One region of the Halalkalibacillus sediminis genome, then DNA from elsewhere that is predicted to be linked to it. Evidence: predicted binding sites of a transcription regulator. Region 1 holds the regulator's gene; each other region holds the start of a gene.
The links. The regulator Rex, encoded in region 1, represses fermentation and respiration genes when NADH is low (regulators of the CRP and FNR family bind a similar motif). The targets are predictions, from matches to a motif close to TTGTGAAATATTTCACAA.

Region 1 (6,316 bases):
AATTGAATCAGTTCAAGCAGAAAAATGAAACGTATAGAATAGAGGATATTGCGGCTTCATTTCAGGCTAGTGTGATTGAAGTATTAGTGGAAAAGACGTACCGGGCTGCTGTTGAAAACGGAGTCGAACAAGTGATTGTTGCCGGGGGAGTGTCAGCGAATAAAGGATTGAGAGAAGCCTTGGAGGAGAGATTCAAGGATGCAGGTATTACGTTGATGATACCACCTCTTCATTTATGCACAGATAATGCCGCGATGATTGGTGCGGCAGCTTCTATTTCATATAGAAAAGGAAATTTCTCTGATTTTACTTTGAATGCTAATCCAGGTTTAATCTTAGAATAGTGATTATCCACAGTTATTCACATAGCTGTGGATTTTTTTATGAAAGCAGATGTAACCAGCTTCTAACTTGTGAACATTTTTGTGGAAAAAATCAAATTTTTCTGTGGATAATGTGCATAAGTCTGTGCATAACCGTCAAATAAGGGGTTGAATTGTGGATAAGTCTGTTAATGAACAAAATAATTGTGTATAGAAAAAATCCAGGGAATAAACCCTGGATTCGATGTCGAGCTCCAGCGCCTAGACAATGTGCCTAGAGGGAGCTTGCGCTAATCTTATTTATATTGACCGAGTTGTTCTTGTAGTTCTTCCCACTCTTCCATCAGCTGTTCGACTTTTGCTTCGCTGTCGTGAATGGTCTGTTGAATCTTATGAAGCTCATCTGCATTTGCGGTAAGTTCAGGGTCATACATTTTTTGCCCTTCAACTTCGATGATAGCTTCATGTTCTTCGATCTGTTCTTCAATTGATTGGATCGAACGTTCAATTTTACGAATCTCACTTTTTACTTGTTTATCATTATAGAATTGGTTTTTGTTTTTTTCGTTTTGTGTTGGTTCTTGGTGCTTGGCTTTTTGAAGAGCTTCAATTTCTTTCTCTTCTTCCAGCTTTTCAATGTAGTAATCATAATCTCCGATGAATGTACGTGTGCCTGAAGCGGTCATCTCCATCACATGTGTAGCTAGTCGATTGATGAAGTAACGGTCGTGAGAGACGAAAAGAATCGTCCCAGGATACTCTGCCAACGCTGCTTCTAAAACTTCTTTACTGTCTAAGTCCAAATGGTTGGTCGGTTCGTCCATAATCAACACATTCGCTCTTTGCAGCATCAATTTTGCAAGAAGTATGCGGGCCTTCTCACCACCACTGAGCATGCCGATCGTCTTGAGAACATCATCTCCACTGAATAGGAAGTTCCCTAAAATTGTTCTGATCTCTTTCTCTGGCTTCAGTGGATAATCGTCCCACAGTTCTTGAAGAACCGTTTTGTTTCCGGTCAGAGATGACTGCTCCTGGTCGTAATAACCGAATTGGACGTTGGTTCCCACTTGAATATTGCCCTCTACATGAGTTAGCCGGTTCAGAAGCGCTTTTAAAAGGGTAGACTTACCGACACCGTTAGGTCCGACGATTGCCACACGATCTGCTCGATTGATTCTGAACGATACATTTTGAAAAATCGGCTTGTCCAACGCAGCGTATTTTGCCGTCAGGTCATCGACTTTCAGCACATCGTTCCCACTTCGCCGTTCGATTTCAAAAGAGAACTTAGTCGACTTATCGTCAATATCGGGAGATTCGATGCGCTCCATCTTCTCTAGTTTCTTTCGTCTCGATTGAGCTCGTTTACTCGTAGAGTCACGAGCAATGTTTTTCTGCACGAATTCTTCCAGTTGCTTGATTTCTTCTTGCTGTTTTTCGAAACGTTTCATCTGAAGCTCGTATTGTTCTGCACGTTTTTGTAAAAAGGTCGTGTAGTTTCCTTTGTATTTTGTAGCGGTCTGGAAAGCGACATCGTATACAGTTTTGACCGTTTCATCTAGAAAATATCGGTCGTGTGAGACGATGACGACAGCGCCGTCATAATTTTTGATATACGTTTCTAACCAGGAAAGGGTTTGAATGTCCAAATGGTTCGTCGGCTCATCCAACACCAAAATATTCGGCTTGGATAAAAGCAACTTCCCTAATGCCAGTCTTGTTTTCTGGCCACCGCTGAGTTCATGAATCGGCGTTTCGAAGTCGAAGGACCCGAACTGCAAACCATGTAAGACAGCTTCGATCTCAGCTTCGTACTGGAAGCCACCGATCGATTGGAAGTAGTTTTGCTTCTCATCGTAATTGCTTAATAACAGTTCATATTTTTCAGCATTCTCCAGGATGTCTGGGTCTGCCATTTTAGCTTCCATTTCACGGAGTTCTTTTTCTAAACGGATGGTTGATTCGAACACAGTCAGCATTTCTTCCTTTATTGTACGCTTGGAATCGAGTCCTGTATGCTGTGCTAAGTAACCAATCGTAACATCCTTCGGTTTGAATATATCTCCATCATCATGAGTCATTTGCCCGGCCATGATTTTGAGTAGTGTCGATTTTCCGGCACCGTTACGGCCCACAATGGCAATTCTATCATCATGATGTACTTCTAATTTGATTTTCGATAAAATAAGGTCAGCACCAAACGATTTACTGATCTCATTTAATTGCATGACAATCATAGTTTTCACCTCAACGTGGACTAGTGTATCTTATTTTTTAGATTTTAGAAAGGTTAAACAACTACTCATAAAGGAGCCTTTTACATATGGGAGAAGAAAAAATTCCACAGGCAACAGCCAAACGATTGCCTTTGTATTATAGACATCTAAATACATTATACCAACAAGGAAAACAGCGGATTTCGTCCAAAGAGTTGAGCGAAGCTGTTAAAGTCGATTCTGCTACAATTCGAAAGGATTTTTCATACTTCGGTGAACTTGGTCGAAAAGGGTACGGATATGATATTCAGCATTTGATCCAGTTTTTCAGAAACATATTAGATCAACATGAAGTCTCTAAAGTTGCCTTGGTCGGTGTAGGGAACTTAGGGACAGCTTTATTACATTATAACTTTATGAAAAATGATAATACACAGATTGAGATCGCTTTCGATTCTAATGCTGATAAGGTTGGAAAAGAAATCGCGGGTATACCGATTTATCATATTGATGACTTGGAAAAGGAAATCAATCGGACAGGTATTAACTTAGCAATCTTGACGGTTCCGGCTCATGTTTCACAACAAGTGGCAGAGACGTTAGTAGAAGCAGGCGTACAAGGGATATTGAACTTCACACCTTCCAGACTAGACGTACCAGATGATGTACGTGTTCACCATATTGACCTGTCGATTGAACTTCAGTCGTTGATTTATTTATTGAAAAATTAATCCTATGAACGAAAAGCTTACCTAAAGGTGAGCTTTTCTTTTACCGTCGAAAGGTGTAAAATAGTTCGTAAGTCGAAGTTTTTTAGTATAATGCGGGGGAAGTAGCTCAATGAGTAAAATAAGTAGTAAATGGCTGGTCGTATTTGCGGTGCTGTTCGGTACCTTCACAGTCATTTTGAACAATAGCATGTTGAATCCGGTACTACCGGAATTCATGTACATATTCGATTCCGATGCGGTCGGAGTCAGTTGGATCCTGACGATTTTCATGATTGCCATGGGGATGACGATGCCTCTTACTGGCTTTTTAGGGGATCGTTTCGGTAAAAAGAAAGTCTATCTGATCGGTCTCGTGTTATTTATGACCGGTTCGATTCTAGGGGCGCTTTCGCAGACCTTATGGATGGTCATTACTGCCCGTGCGGTGCAAGGTATGGCCGGTGGTCTGATGATGCCGAATGCGATGGCATTGATATTTAATGCTTTCCCAAAAAATGAACGTGGTTTCGCAATAGGTGTATACGGAGTTTCAGTCATGGTGGCACCTGCTATCGGGCCGACGATCGGCGGGGTCATCGCAGAGAACTTCGCCTGGGAGTTCCTATTTTTATTCAATATTCCATTTGCGTTGTTAAGTCTATTCTTCTCGACGAAATACTTGAAACCTACCGAATCGAATCCAGCTTTAAGATTTGATTGGAAAGGCTTCGCGCTAATCACGGCAGGGGTAGGTTCTGTGCTATATGTATTAGGACAGGGGCGTGAATTTGAGGCGTTATTGAATGTCTCTAATATAGGATTGTTTATACTAGGTGCGATATTAATTTTTGTGTTTATTAAGTATGAACTGAAGCGGGATGAGCCCTTACTTGATTTGTCCGTGTTCAAAATCAAAACGTACCGCTATTCGATCATCGTGACATCTGCAGCCTCTATCGGATTATTTTCTGGATTATTCTTGTTGCCATATATGATTCAAGAGGCATTTGAGATGGGCTTGGTCCGGACAGGTTTGATCTTTTTGCCAAGCGCACTTATGAGTGGAGTGTTCATGAGTATTGGTGGGAGATTGTTAGATAAAAAGGGTCCGAGAGTCGTTATTCCGACTGGGCTAATGATCCTGGCCTCAGCTAGTTTGGCTTTAGGATTCGTCGAGCTATCGACGTCTTATTGGGTCTTGATGGCGATTTATATTGTTCATGGCTCGGGGCTTGGTTTCGCCAACATGCCAGCGACAACCGCAGGGATGAATAAGATTCCTGAGAATCTCGTCGCACAAGGTTCTGCGATGAACAACCTGATCCGCCAGATCTCATCCTCTTTCGGAATCGTGTTCTTCTCTGTTTACTACGAGATCCGCCGCGGTCAGCTACAGCTATTAGAGGAAATCTCTACTCAAGAAGCAACGATGCAAGCAATCAACGAAGCTTTTATCGTCGCTGCAGTCATTCTAGTGTTGGCAGTACCGTTCGCCTTTAAAATGAAAGGGTTCGATGAGAAAGAAGAGTAGTGGTTTTCTGGCTGAGTGTTAGATAATGAGTGATAAGTGATAGATAATTGACCCGAAGTGTTAGAAAACTGATGCTGAGTGTTAGTTAGGAGACTCTGACTGTTAGATTCCGTGGAATAAGTGTTAGATAATCCATTCTAATTGATAGATTGTAGCAGTTGGGTACTCTTATTAAGTGTTCAGGCGTCCTGAGTCAGGGTTTATATTCAATAAGTCAGGGAATAGCTTCCTGTGAAGTTGTATCCATATAAAAAAGACGAATTCGATCAGCGAATTCGTCTTCCTCTTTATTTCTTCTTTTTTCCGTTTTGTTTTTTCATCAGGGAATGGATGGTGAACATCCGGATGGCGACACCGAATTCAAATGTGGCGATCAGCATGAAGATGATCGTCGTCAGATTCCATATCGTGTCTGTCGCGCTTTCGATTGCTATATAAGTAAAAGCGATCCCCATCAGAAAGTAAATCGTTGCTAGAAAAACCGGGGAAATCTTCATTAGATTAGACCTCCAAGTATGATTGTGGCTGCGTTTTCCATCTCTTCTAACCTACGTTCCAAATCCTCAACATCTATGGCCAAAGACAACACGACTGCTATTGTGTTCATCGCCATATGCGCAAAAATAGGAACAATGATTCGATTTGTTTTAACGTAAAGATAAGCGAACACAACACCCATTGCGAAATAAGATAGGATGAACTCGAAATCCAAATGTAACGCAGCGAAAGCTAGTGATGAAATGAGTGCTGCGAAAAAGAAGTTCATCTTTTTATTCAGTTGACCGAAAATAATCTTACGGAAAATGATTTCCTCAAAGATCGGTGCGAATAAAATCGGTAGCAACAGGAATAGCCAATTCTCCTCGATTTTATTCATGATCATTTCTGTGTTTTCAGAGCCACCTTCAAGCCCGATGATTTCTATATTAATAAGGTTTACGACTATATTCGTTAGGTATGCTAATACAACACCAAGTAGTGACCATTTGATGATACCACCAATTCCTGGTCCGTTTCTCATCTCTGATCGTTGCATGTCTGGCTTCAGTAAATAGAGGAAAAACACAAGTCCGATAGCATAAGCGCCAAGTAGCGCGTAGGTTTCAATTTGTGAATTAGTTAATCCAGGTGCTAACCATTTTAATCCTATGACTATAGGAAAGGGTAGAGCAAGCTGAACAAGTAAGTAGGTTAATATTATGTACCAATAGCGTTTAGGCAAGTTGATCTTCTCCTTCGAGTAATAAATGGGCCAAGTTCTACATAGGATTGTAAAGTCGACTAGAAAGACCTCATGACCATTCTATACTAAATAAAAAAATGAAACAAAAATTTGCATTTACTACTTGCAAAAATTTCTGATTTTCATTAATATATAAATTGGAATTAGCACTCACTAATGTTAAGTGCTAATAATCATCTTCAACATATTTCGGAGGAGGTTTTTAACCGTGTTAAAACCACTAGGTGATCGTGTAGTTGTAGAGGTAATTGAACAAGAAGAAAAAACAACAAGTGGAATCGTACTACCTG
Region 2 (6,316 bases), on a different contig from region 1:
ATACGTCCTTCCGTTTTAAGAAAAGCTTATCCGAGCCGAGGAGATGAAGCTATTCAGACCAAAAAATTTGTTACGGAGTAATTTGAAAGTGATCAACCAGAAACAACAGCTTACCATGACGCCATGGTAAGCTGTTTATATTTGTATAGTCGCAAATAGGTAATAGCCTATTGCTACTATCGCTACATCGGCCAACACATGAGTGATCCAGGAATTAAGAAAATTATTGGATTTCGTGTTTAGCCAATTGAAAATTAATCCGATTGCGAAAAGCCCGAGAAGTGCAAGCCCAATCAACCACACATTAAACCAAAGGGCAAAAATCGCAACGTGATAAAAAGCAAATAACCCGGCCGAAAATATATAGGCTAACAGTTTGTCTCCTTCTTGATATATTTTAAGAAACAAAACACCACGGAAATAAAATTCTTCAATAAAAGAATTTCCGAAGGTTATATAGAGTGCTACCCATATGAAAGTCTCATAAGTGATGCCAAGCCGTTGATTCAAATCTAATATAATACCAGTCGTATCAATCCATTCTTCTAACAATATAAAACTCACGATTAATATGACAAAAGAACCGATCCCAGCCAAGAACCCAACTTTCAATCGTGGGAAGTCAATCTTTTTCACGTTAAGAAAGGTGCTGAGGTTTTCACGAAATATGTATTTAATATAAATCACTGGAATAAACACGAACAATCCAATTTTGGACACCGTTTTTACTATATATGATGCTTCTATGCCTTGTTCGATGAATAATAACAAAAGACAACTTACCAAAGATAGACTGATCAAATGTAATGTTCTGTTCTCCATTTCCCCTCCTCCTTCTATCTAATCCCTTAACCTAAGTATCCTCATTTTAACATTCATTTGATACAAAAGAAGCCGCTCATTCAAACAGAATGAGCGACTCTTCTTATCTATTCTATATGATGATCTTTTACAGCATCATCTTTTAAGCCAACCCAGAACGCTCCAGTCATCGAAGCAATCACTACAATAAACGGTGCCCACGTGATTAAAAATTCATTCATCAGTAAGACCTCCTATTTTCCACCTTTAACATATTTTTTATTAAACAAGAATAATCGTGCAAGTAGAAACAGCGATGGTATCAATAAGGCAAAACCAGCTATGAACGCAACAATCAATGCTGTTGCCATCGCTTCATTAGTGAATCCATCGTAAATCGTCAAGTATGGATACATCAGATACGGATAATGTGATATGCCGTACCCGAAAAACGCGAGTGCGAACTGTATCACTAAGCTCCAGAAAGCGGTACTGTAGTACTTTCTCATTAATAATAGAGCTACTGTTATAACAAAGAATACACCTGATAAAGCGAAAATCCACCAAAGGTCCATAATGTTCTCAAAACGTTCGATGTTATGAGCTCTCATCTGTAATACAATTAGACCTGCAGCTAATGCTGTCGGGCCACTCCAAGCAAGCGCATATTTACGAAGCAAATTCTTTGCAGCTTCATCCTTAGCAACATCAGCATAAGCCGTCAAGAAAGTGGCAGAAATATACAAGACACTCACAATACTCAGAATTACAATACTCCATGTCAGTGGACTGAAGAATAATTCTTCATAGAGTAAAACCGGCTGGTCATTGACGATGTCGACGAACCCGCCTTCAGATACAGTCAGAACGATTGATAATGAAGCTGGTATCAAAAGTCCTGCTACTCCGTAAAGAAAAATATAAAGTTTACTATCTTTCGCTCCATATGTCTGGAAAGCGTAATAAGAGCCGCGGATCGCAATCAAAACAATTCCGATACTAACAGGTACTAGTAGAACCGTCCCGTAATAATAAGCGGAGCTTGGGAAAAATCCGACCATTCCAACGAAGAAGAATACAAGAAACACATTTGTTACTTCCCAAACTGGAGATAAATATCTTTGAATGATATGGTGCAAGATGTGCCTTGTCTTAGTCAACTCACTATATGCACTGAAAAAACCTGCACCAAAATCAATTGAGGCAATGATAATGTAACCGAACAGGAACAGCCAAAGAACAGATATCCCAATAATCTCTAGATCCATTACCATTCACCCCTTTCGTAAGCATGATCAGCTAGCTCTTGTTCTACAGGGTTTTTCTTAAACATCTTCGTCAGTACAATAACACTCGCAGTTCCTAAAACTATATATAGGCCAGCGAATAAGAAAAGCATCCAATCAACGTACCCAGCTGATGTCGCTCCATCAGATACCATCATATAGCCTCTTAGAATCCATGGCTGGCGTCCAAATTCTGCGTAGAACCAACCCATCTCGATTGCAATCATGGCTAAAGGACCTGATAAGAATAAAACAAAATTGAACGATTTCTTCCGGATAATTTTCCAACCTTTTTTAACCGCGAACCAGTAGAAACCTGAAATGAACGTTAGCCACATTCCGATCGTGACCATCAAATCAAAGAAGTAGTGCACGAATAAAGGTGGCCGCTCCTCTTCTGGAGTCTCATTAAGCCCTTCAACTTCAGCAGTTGGATTTCCGTGAGCAAGTATACTTAAAGCATATGGTATCTCAAGTCCACCTTTCACTTCCCCTTTATCGTCTAACCAACCATATAAAATAAGTGGTGCTTCCTCTTCTGTCTCAAAATGCCATTCAGCAGCAGCTAACTTTTCAGGTTGATATTCTGCAAGGAACTTACCAGAAAAGTCTCCAACAATCACTGTCGCCACTGAGAAAATAAAACCAACTTTCATCATTAAAAACAGCGCTTTTTTATGATAAACATGATTGTTTCCCTTAAATAAACGGAAGGCCGCAATTGATGCAAGAACAAAAGCGCTTGTCATAAAGGCTGTAGATAATACGTGCGCAACTTTTGTAGGCATTGCTGGATTCAACATCGCAGCAATCGGATCGATATTAACCAAAGCTCCATTTACCAAATCGAAACCTTGTGGTGTATTCATAAAAGCATTGACAATCGTAATGAAAAACGCTGAGAAAGCTGCGCCTATCGCAACTGGAATAAGTAATAGCAAGTGTTTTTTCTGATTTTCAAAACGATCCCAAGTGTATAAGTATATTCCTAAGAATATCGCTTCAAAGAAGAATGCGAACGTTTCCATGAATAAAGGCAATGCGATGACGTGTCCAGCCAGTTCCATAAAGTTCGGCCATAATAACGATAACTGCAAACCAATGGCCGTTCCTGTAACAACACCGACAGCTACGGTGATAACGAAACCACGTGCCCAACGTCGGGCCAATAATATATAGTGTTCATCATTCTTTTTAATCCCAATCCACTGAGCAATCGCAATCATCAACGGAATTCCGACACCGATTGTTGCGTAGATTATATGAAACGCTAGTGTCAAACCCGTCAGTGTACGACTAAAAGTAACCGGATCATATTCCCAAAACATCTCACTCACCCCTTTATAGCTTTAAAGTAAACGACCTAGTAAGGAAATCACCATAATAATCGCAACGACAAAACTCAAGATAATCAACCAACGTTCGTGCTTTTTATACATGCAGATCCTCCCCTTTTGCTCTATGATAATCTATATTACCTAGGAAAGTCGAAAGTAATCCTGACAAAATCGTTCCGATTCAACGACAAATTTGTGAACATTTTCACAAAGTGGTTTAAAAAAACATCTAGCGATGCTTGTTTGTCTAATATCTTACATTCACAGTTTATCATGCAAAAACACTACATCCAAATGACGCGACTTTGATGTTCTGATATTACAAATTTATAGGGAGTAATACTAATTCGATAATCTCAGTTGGATGCTTTATCAGTTTAAAGGTGAATAGTGTATATAGAATGATACTTCCTGTTAATATGCCAAGTGACTACATCCATGGACTAACATAAAATATTTCATTTTGTTTAATAAACTGAAACCAATTCATAAGTACTAGGGTCCTACAATACAAATCATCATTCTTGCTAAAAAATCAGAACTTTACAATTTTTTCATGTTACTTTATATTGAGAAAAGTATTTAATTTACAAGAAAGAGTTCAAGGAGTCTTTTATGATATGAAGAAATACTACATAAAACATGAATCCAAGTTAATGTTGATGAGTCGGAAAAATCAATTATTCACTCTCTTCCTACTTTTGACCTTGTTGGCCTATATTTTTTTACTACTACCCGCTGAAGAACACCCAGAAAGTTTTAACCCGGCAGAGATGGAACAGCACTTGGAGCGAGTCCATGCGCAGCAAGAAACTAGGCGAGACAGAGGATTCACACATATGAGTCCTGTTCGAGGCACATCATATTATGCCCAGCGAGAACATTACTATCTCTTACATACTAAAATGCTTGAAGCATACGAAACAAATAATGTAGAACGATTTAGCAGGTTACGACTGGACTATATATTAAATAATCCAAGAGCTTATTTTGCTGAAAACCATACATTTAGTTTGTCTCTATATGTTGGGCAGGACCGATTAAAACAATACAATTCTACACTGCTTAAATATCAAAGTTTGATTAATAGAGACGAGCCTCTACGATTCAGTATGATTGAAGAGAAAACGGCTCTACAAAAACTTCACGAATTATTCAGCAGTCCCCTTACATATTTGATACTCTTCATAGCTTTATATATAAGTTGCGATGTTCTCATCCGTGACCGTTATAACCCATCAGTTACACAAGGTCTTCCGCTCTCTTGGTATCGAACGATCAATTTGAAGTGCGCAATAGCTTTTGGTTGGACTTTGATGTTAATTATGGGATTAATCGTACTCGGGACAATTCTGATTGGCATTAGATTCGGCTTAGGCGATCTAGGGATGCAGATCCCTATTAAAACAGATCTTACGACATACAACATCGACGCTTATGATTACCAAGCACTCGGTTTCATCTTATTAAAATCTTTCACATTGATGCTGATAATAGTGTGGCTATTAACACGTCTTAGTGCTTGGATCAGTTTGTGGATTCGTAATACTTGGGGGGTACTATTGATCAGCTCAGTCTTTCTATTCTCAGAATGGATGTATTTCGAGCGCAGAACTTATGAACTGTTCGGTATACATCTGAAATATTTCCCTCAGACTTATTTCGATTTTGGCCAGATTGCTGATCATGAAAAGAATTTTCTGATGTATACTGAAGTATTTACATTCAAGCAAGCTTTAATTGTGCTGCTGATAACAGTTTTGGCCATTGAAATCATGATAGCGATATCAGCAAAATGGGTGACAAAACGCCGTTTCTTTCAGGCGTAACGTTAGGAGATCAATAGAGTATGTTTTGGAATTTCACTAAATTTGAATCTAAAATTTTACTAACCAATAAAAAACATTTATTACTAGGGATTCTAATCATTCTTTTTTTCTTGCTATTCTATTTCTACTATTCTAATTCCAACCCTGAAACGGTTTCGGAGCAAAAAGAGAAAGAAATAGATATGTACAACTCTGCGATTGATCAGATAGAAAATGATGAAAGGGATGCGGATGAAGAAATTGTTTACGAAAGTTTACTCGAACAACTTTCGCTTATTCGATTCCAAAAATTTCACTTAAGACGTGGAGAATTTCAAGAATACATTAATTATGGCCTCGCTCTTAATGAAGAGAGACTCACTGTTCATCGTCTAGATAATGCGGGTATTCCCGATCATTTAATTTTTCCAGAAGTACAAATTCGTCAAGAGATCGAAACTCTAAATTACATCGATGAGCATAATTTGCCAGTTTTAACTGAACCATTTGTAGCTAGTGAAGCACTAGTACTTGCAATTAACACTCTAAGCGGCCTTTTGTTTGTCACCTTAATTCTTTTAAGTGGGAACGAGATTCTTGTTTACGAGCAGCGTCACGGGTCGGTGATGAAAGGTTTACCTATATTTTTCTTTCAAAAATCTTTAAGTAAAATAATGATACATTTTCTTTACTTGATGTTTGCTTTAATCCTTGGGGCAATCTCGATGATCGTCTACGCCAAAAACACAAATGGACTAGGAAACTTTAATAGCCCTACGATCATTTATTGGAATAACGATTTCCTTGCAGTGCCAGTTTGGCAATATGTAATCATTGCTTCGGCTTTCTTTATTCTTACAATAATTTTCATTTTATCGTTATCTTTACTAATGAACTACTGGATGAAAAACTCCTTTGCCAACCTGTTAGTTGGGCTGAGCATTGTTTTATTACCTTTACTGGTAACGTCAATTGGTGAAGATTGGAGCTTCATTCAACCTCTTACCGCACTTGATTTTAAGGGTATCTTATCAGGTGAGACGGCTTCAGCTTACAATAATCCTTCCATCGACTTATCATATGG
Region 3 (6,316 bases), on a different contig from region 1:
CCAAGTAGTTCTTCACCTACTGGAACTTGCATGATGCGTCCGGTACGGCGAACCTCATCACCTTCACGAATTTCTGTGAAAGGACCAAGAATAACGATACCTACGTTATTTTCCTCAAGGTTCTGAGCCATCCCCATGACACCGTTTGAAAACTCAACAAGCTCTCCGGCCATAACGCCGTCAAGTCCGTGAGCACGAGCGATACCGTCACCGATCTCGATAACTGTACCGACATCATTTACTTCTATTTCAGAATCATAGTTTTCGATTTGCTGCTTAATCAGCGCACTGATTTCTTCAGCTTTGATGCTCATCCATTTCACCCCTATCTTTACTTGTTTGCAGTAACTAACTTCTGTTCTAAGCGAGAAAGCTGTGTGCCGATCGTGCCATCATAGATTTGATTTCCTATACGGATTTTCAAACCACCAATAATTGATGGGTCTATGATGTTATTGATACGAAGGGTGTTTTTGTTCAGCTTTCTAGTGAAAACTTCTTCGATGTTCTTACGCTCATCTTCAGTCAATTCTCGAACAGAGTAGACATCAGCTTCTGCAATGCCTCTTGCTTCGTTCTTCATCGCCGTGAACTCTTCCACGATGTCTGTGAAATCGTTGATACGACGTTTATCTGCTAATAAGAGAAGTAAGTTTCTCGTTTCAGCTGATACTTCACTGAATGTATCACGAATGAATTGTTTCTTTTGATCGATTGAAATACGTGGGTTATTAAAGAATTCATTCACTTCTTTATTTTCCTGAAAAACTTCTTGGATCACACGCAATTCTGCATCGATTTCTGCTAAGGCTGACTTTTCTGTACCAAGATCAAACAAAGCGACCGCATAACGTTTTGCTACTATTGATTGGCTCATTTGTTTTCGCCTACTTCGCGTAAGTATTGATCAATCAATTGTTCTTGGTCTTCTTGAGAAAGTTCTTTCTCAATCACTTTGCTAGCAATTTGTACAGATAATGTTGCCACTTGTTCTTGTAATGCTTGTACAGCTCTTTCACGTTCTTGAACGATTTCTTCACGAGCGCTTTCTTTGATACGTGTCGCTTCTTCGCGTGCTTCGTTCAGAATCGATTGTTGCTGGCTTTTAGCCGTTTGCTTTGAATCTTCAATGATTTTTTGAGCGTTTTGACGAGCATCTTTTAGTTCGCCTTTCGCTTCGTTCATCATTTTCTCAGCTTCTTGACGGCTATTTTCTGCTGAATCTATTTCATTAGCAATGTGGTCTTCACGTTCTTTCATGACTTTCATTAGCGGTCCCCATGCGAACTTAGCTAATAAAGCAAGCAAGATAAGGAAGATGACCAATTGCGCTAACATCGTTCCTAATTCTAGACCAGCTGCATTTATCACTACTGATGTGTAATCAAGCACAGCCTTCACTCCTTTCGGCTATATCCTCAAACATTTTAATACATAAAGGAATGGCGAAGTTTGACTCCGCCATGTTTGGTTGTAATACGTCCTTACTATTGACCCATAACGATAAAGGCAATAACGACACCAATGATTGGAAGTGCCTCAACTAGGGCAACACCAATGAACATTGTTGTTTGAAGTGTACCGCGAAGCTCTGGCTGACGAGCGATACCTTGAACTGTTCCGTTTACGATCAAACCGTTACCAATACCTGCACCTAGTGCACCTAATCCTACTGCGATAGCAGCTGCTATAAGACCCATTGAAAATTCCTCCTCGAATTATGTTGAATTGTTTTTTTATTATTAGACCACCTGACATTTGCCAAGTACTAATTCCTGAGATTAATGATCTTCACTGATTTTGTGTGACATGTAAACCATTGTCAGCATCGTGAAGATGAATGCTTGAATGACACCGATGAAAATACTGAAACCTTGCCAAGCTAACATCGGAATGAAACCACCTAAGGCTCCAAGCACGCCTCCTGCGATTAAACCTGCTAGTAATGAAAGTAAAATCTCACCAGCATAAATGTTCCCGAATAGACGAAGACCGAGTGTTAATGTATTTGCAAATTCCTCGATAATCTTCAGTGGGAATAAAAATGGCAAAGGTTTGAAGAAGTCTTTTCCATATTCCTTTGCACCTTTCATTTTCACACCGTAATAGTGTGTCAAAATAACTACCATGGTTGCTAATGTCAATGTAACACCTGCGTCGGCGGTCGGTGATTTCCACCATAATTCATGATCGACAACGACCATCATCATAACCCCGAGCATGTTCGCAACCAAAATGTAAGTAAACAACGTCAACCCAAGTGACATGAAGCGTTTTCCTTTTTCATACTCCATCGTACTACCGATGATACCTCGAACAAATTCGATAATCCATTCCATGAAGTTCTGGAATCCAGTCGGTTTACGTTGTAATTGACGACTTGCTGCTACGCCAATAATAAACACAAGTGTCGATGCGACGAGCATCATTAATACCGTTGATAAGTTGAAATCCAACCCCGGTATCCCGAACGCATCCAACCACATTGGACTTTCATGATCCAATTCATTCACCTCTCTTCCTAGCGTTGAATTCTAATTGGTGAAAAATATAATCTATAATAATGACAACATAAGATGTCATTAATCCAATTACCACCGCAATAATATCAAAATACTCTGGGAACCTCAGTGTAATCACTGTGGCTAGAGCGGCATTTGCAAGTCTGACAACCATCCCAAGCGTTTGTTTCTTCTCTTCATGATTAGCAGCAACTTGTCCAATACTATCAACTTTGCGGTGCAAAATGATCAGACTGAACAAACTGAACGTGCCTCCTAGTATCAAACTAGCAAACACTACCTGATAATCTGTGAATCCCCATCCCACGACATAAATCGCGAGAATGTAAAGCATCCATTTCCTTTGGCGATTGACCATATATGTATATTGCTGCATCTTGTGACTTCCTCTAATCGGCAAAATATTTTTGAACGATACGGATCGTACCATACACACCAGCGGCCAAGCCAAGTAGTAAACCAATAATCATGAATAGTGGGGGTGTCTGAAGAAAATCATCTATCCAACGTCCGAGGAAAATCCCTACGATTACGGACCCCGATAGATAGCTTAAGATTGTCGTTGTAATTGCCATACCTCGAAGTGGATTATTATTCAGTGGGACCACTCCAATCCAGTATTCAGACATTGTAGATTCTCGCTTGTTGGAAAATCGCGAGAATAGACATCATTTGCGGACTGACATGCGGTTGGAAAATTAGCTTATATGCCCAACCCACACGAAATTAGCATACAATAGGGTATACCCAAAGTCAATTGATTTCAGGTATAATTTGAAACAACTTTGTGACAAATGTCACAAAGTACTCCAATGTTGAAAATTGTAGATTTTTTATGATGCACCATGTTCTATGATAAGAACTTTTTTGGAAAATGTAAACGTTTTCGAATGAATTTTTACAGGTAAATTTCGAAAGTTTCGGTGAACGTTTCCTCCCCTTGTCTTGTGGTGACGATTACCTGAAATTTTCCCGATGGAAGTTCCTGCGACTCGAATGTTTTATTAAACACTCCTGCTTCAAGATCTTCTGTTTGCAAGATTGTCGTTTGGTCACTTAAGTCTTGGGAAAAAAGAGTGACCTCAAGTGAATCCGCCGCTTCTGCTAGGTAAATCGATAATTCTTTTTGCTGGTGAAAGGGGTTTTCTTCGAAAGTTAATCCGGTCACTCTAGGATAGTCGGCTGTTTGATGGACAAACAGATATGGAAGATTCCTTTTTTCATGATCTATTTCTAAAGTTATGAAACCTTCTTGGACACCAGGTGGGAGCATGGTTCTGTGTGCTCTGATTTTCAGCGGAAAGGTTTCTTCGGTTTGGGGTGGGATGTGAGTTGATAATGGTAAGTCCCACTGGAGCCCTTTCAATCTTTTCGGAATGTTCCATTTGATAGGTAATGTTTCACCGGAATGGTTTTTGATGGTAATCTCGTGTTGATGTTCGGTCGAATCTTCGATGATGTCCCATTGAATAACAGAATCTTCAATCGTATATTTGGCTTCGAGCGCAGACTCCGCGTCGACGTGTCCACTCCCCTGTTCAGAAGGATTGATTTTTTGAAGCATGTCACTCGATGATTGTAGACGATTTTTCAATTGTTCGGGACTCTCGTCTGGGTACTGTTCTTTTAATAATGCAACGACACCGGTGATGTAAGGTGCGGCCATACTTGTCCCTTGTAAGGAAGCATAACCACCTGGCACAGTGCTTAAGATGTCGACACCAGGTGCGATGATATCCGGCTTAATATCCCAGTTCGATGCTACTGGACCTCTTGAACTGAACGGCGCCATTTGTTCATTGATTGTTTCATAAGTTGTCGCTAGCCATTCGTCTGATTGGGTGATTTGGTCAGCTTCTTCTTTCGTGACATAAGCGACCGGGACAGATACATCTACCCACTCCCACTGATTAGGATCATCACCTTCATTAGATGTAAAAATAATGGCGGTCGCACCTTTTGAAATAGCTTGACTGACCAGTTCGATGTAAGGGCGTTCATCTTTTTCAATGAGAACGATACGGTCCTGGATCGTTTGCCCAAGGTTGCGGGGATCGCTAACTGTGGTGACTGGATATTTTTTCGATAAAGTCCAAGGTTTAGTCAATGGAAGCGAACGTATTGGAATTTCTTTATCTTCTATTTGTAGAACCGGGATTTCAGCTTCTGATTGAGCAGCGCCGACTGATATCGCACGGTCGGCTGTGGCTGGCGAGCCGACGGTCCACGAGTCGGGCCCACTATTTCCATTCGCAACGACGACGGTCACCCCGAGTTCGACAGCCTTGTTGACTGCCAGGGTCATTGGTTCATCCGGACTGTTGATCGACGTTCCTAGTGAGAGGTTGAGGATGTCCATCCCGTCTTTGACTGAGCGCTCGATTGCCGCCATGACCTGTGCAGAGCTCCCAGAACCACCTGGACCAAGTGCACGATAGGCATAGATTTCCGCTCCAGGCGCAACACCTTGGATGTCGTCGTCATTGGCAGCGATGATCCCTGCCACGTGCGTCCCGTGCATAGTTGGCGCTCCCTGTTCAGGAGTCGTCTCCATAGGATCATCATCATGATCGACCAGATCGAAACCACCTTTATAATTGTCGCTGAGGGCAGGATGCGTGTGGTCGATGCCCGTGTCAATTACGCCTATTTTCACTCCCTCGCCTGTCGTTTCGACGTTTGGTGGCCGATGCGAGATCGGTAGCTCATGATCGTGCTGATTATTTTTTTGCTGTGCGGGGGTTGAGTATATTTGTGTCTGATGGATTGACTGTGTGAAACTCTCCTGATGCAACTTCTCAATATGACGCTCATCACCGGACACCGCAACCGCCTGCATGATTGTGTCATAGACATACTCCACTTCGAGTAACGGATGATATTTTTCTATTTGCTGCTTCACTTCTGTCGGGTCCTCACTTACTTCAATGATATACGTCTCTTCCGATGCCGATGTCATTATAGGAAAGAAAAACGTTAGTAGAAAAATTGTAATAGCCACTCTCACTCAAACCCACTCCTTCTAAAGGTAGTTTGGGTTAAGTGATGAGAAATTATTTATATTTTAATCCACCACGTCGGGAGTTAAACCCGCCACTTCACGGGTCGAATCCGCCACGTCATGAGGTGAATCCTCCACGTCGAGAGTTAAACCCGCCACGTCGCCCGTTGAATCCTCCATGTCACGGTTTTAATCCGCCACGTCGGAAAAACATCCCTCTATAAACACCGAATAATGAGAAAAACTTGGCTTATCGCCAGTCCTAATGGCGAAAGCCTTTGTTTTTCACATACTTTAATCCTTTAACGGTTAAACATTCTTAAAGTACGAAAAAATCCGCCTCAAGAGCGGATTTTCACATCTTTTATTTAAATTCATCTGGGCGTTGATCGGTTTCTTTGAAGAAATAGCGGATGGTATCAGCGATGCGGCGTGATGCTTGACCGTCTCCATAAGGGTTGGATGCGTGGGCCATCTTAGCGTGCTCGGCATCATCTGATAATAGTAAGTCTGCCATTTCGAAAATATTTTCTTCATCAGTTCCAGCTAATTTCAATGTTCCTGCATCGATTCCTTCTGGACGTTCAGTCGTGTCACGTAACACTAAGACAGGTACGCCCAAAGAAGGTGCTTCTTCCTGGACCCCGCCTGAATCAGTCAAAATCAAGTGTGCATTAGACGCGAAATTGTGGAAATCGATTACTTCTAATGGATCGATTAATTGAATGCGATCATGATCGCCTAACCACTTCTGAGCGGTCTCTTGCACTACAGGGTTCAGGTGAACTGGATA

Region 2: CEY16_RS01225 (cytochrome ubiquinol oxidase subunit I) is a predicted target of Rex. The motif match lies at 3,618-3,635, and genes of this name have one in related genera.
Region 3: CEY16_RS07390 (AtpZ/AtpI family protein) is a predicted target of Rex. The motif match lies at 3,308-3,325, and genes of this name have one in related genera.

What each region holds. Positions count from the first base shown of each region.
Region 1 covers NZ_PJNH01000006.1:15,761-22,076, reverse strand. Annotated here, with positions in the region: gene tsaD (tRNA (adenosine(37)-N6)-threonylcarbamoyltransferase complex transferase subunit TsaD) at 1-344, shown strand, start outside; gene abc-f (ribosomal protection-like ABC-F family protein) at 620-2,563, opposite strand; gene CEY16_RS14870 (redox-sensing transcriptional repressor Rex) at 2,650-3,273, shown strand; gene CEY16_RS14865 (MDR family MFS transporter) at 3,383-4,783, shown strand; gene CEY16_RS14860 (YdiK family protein) at 5,071-5,280, opposite strand; gene CEY16_RS14855 (CPBP family intramembrane glutamic endopeptidase) at 5,280-6,005, opposite strand; gene groES (co-chaperone GroES) at 6,235-6,316, shown strand, end outside.
Region 2 covers NZ_PJNH01000001.1:222,830-229,145, reverse strand. Annotated here, with positions in the region: gene CEY16_RS01240 (MFS transporter) at 1-81, shown strand, start outside; gene CEY16_RS01235 (CPBP family intramembrane glutamic endopeptidase) at 136-822, opposite strand; gene cydS (cytochrome bd oxidase small subunit CydS family protein) at 930-1,043, opposite strand; gene CEY16_RS01230 (cytochrome d ubiquinol oxidase subunit II) at 1,056-2,069, opposite strand; gene CEY16_RS01225 (cytochrome ubiquinol oxidase subunit I) at 2,069-3,415, opposite strand; gene CEY16_RS01220 (hypothetical protein) at 4,045-5,253, shown strand; gene CEY16_RS01215 (hypothetical protein) at 5,274-6,316, shown strand, end outside.
Region 3 covers NZ_PJNH01000002.1:217,736-224,051, reverse strand. Annotated here, with positions in the region: gene atpA (F0F1 ATP synthase subunit alpha) at 1-314, opposite strand, end outside; gene CEY16_RS07415 (F0F1 ATP synthase subunit delta) at 332-877, opposite strand; gene atpF (F0F1 ATP synthase subunit B) at 874-1,392, opposite strand; gene atpE (F0F1 ATP synthase subunit C) at 1,488-1,700, opposite strand; gene atpB (F0F1 ATP synthase subunit A) at 1,782-2,504, opposite strand; gene CEY16_RS07395 (ATP synthase subunit I) at 2,506-2,898, opposite strand; gene CEY16_RS07390 (AtpZ/AtpI family protein) at 2,912-3,151, opposite strand; gene CEY16_RS07385 (S8 family serine peptidase) at 3,421-5,529, opposite strand; gene wecB (non-hydrolyzing UDP-N-acetylglucosamine 2-epimerase) at 5,888-6,316, opposite strand, start outside.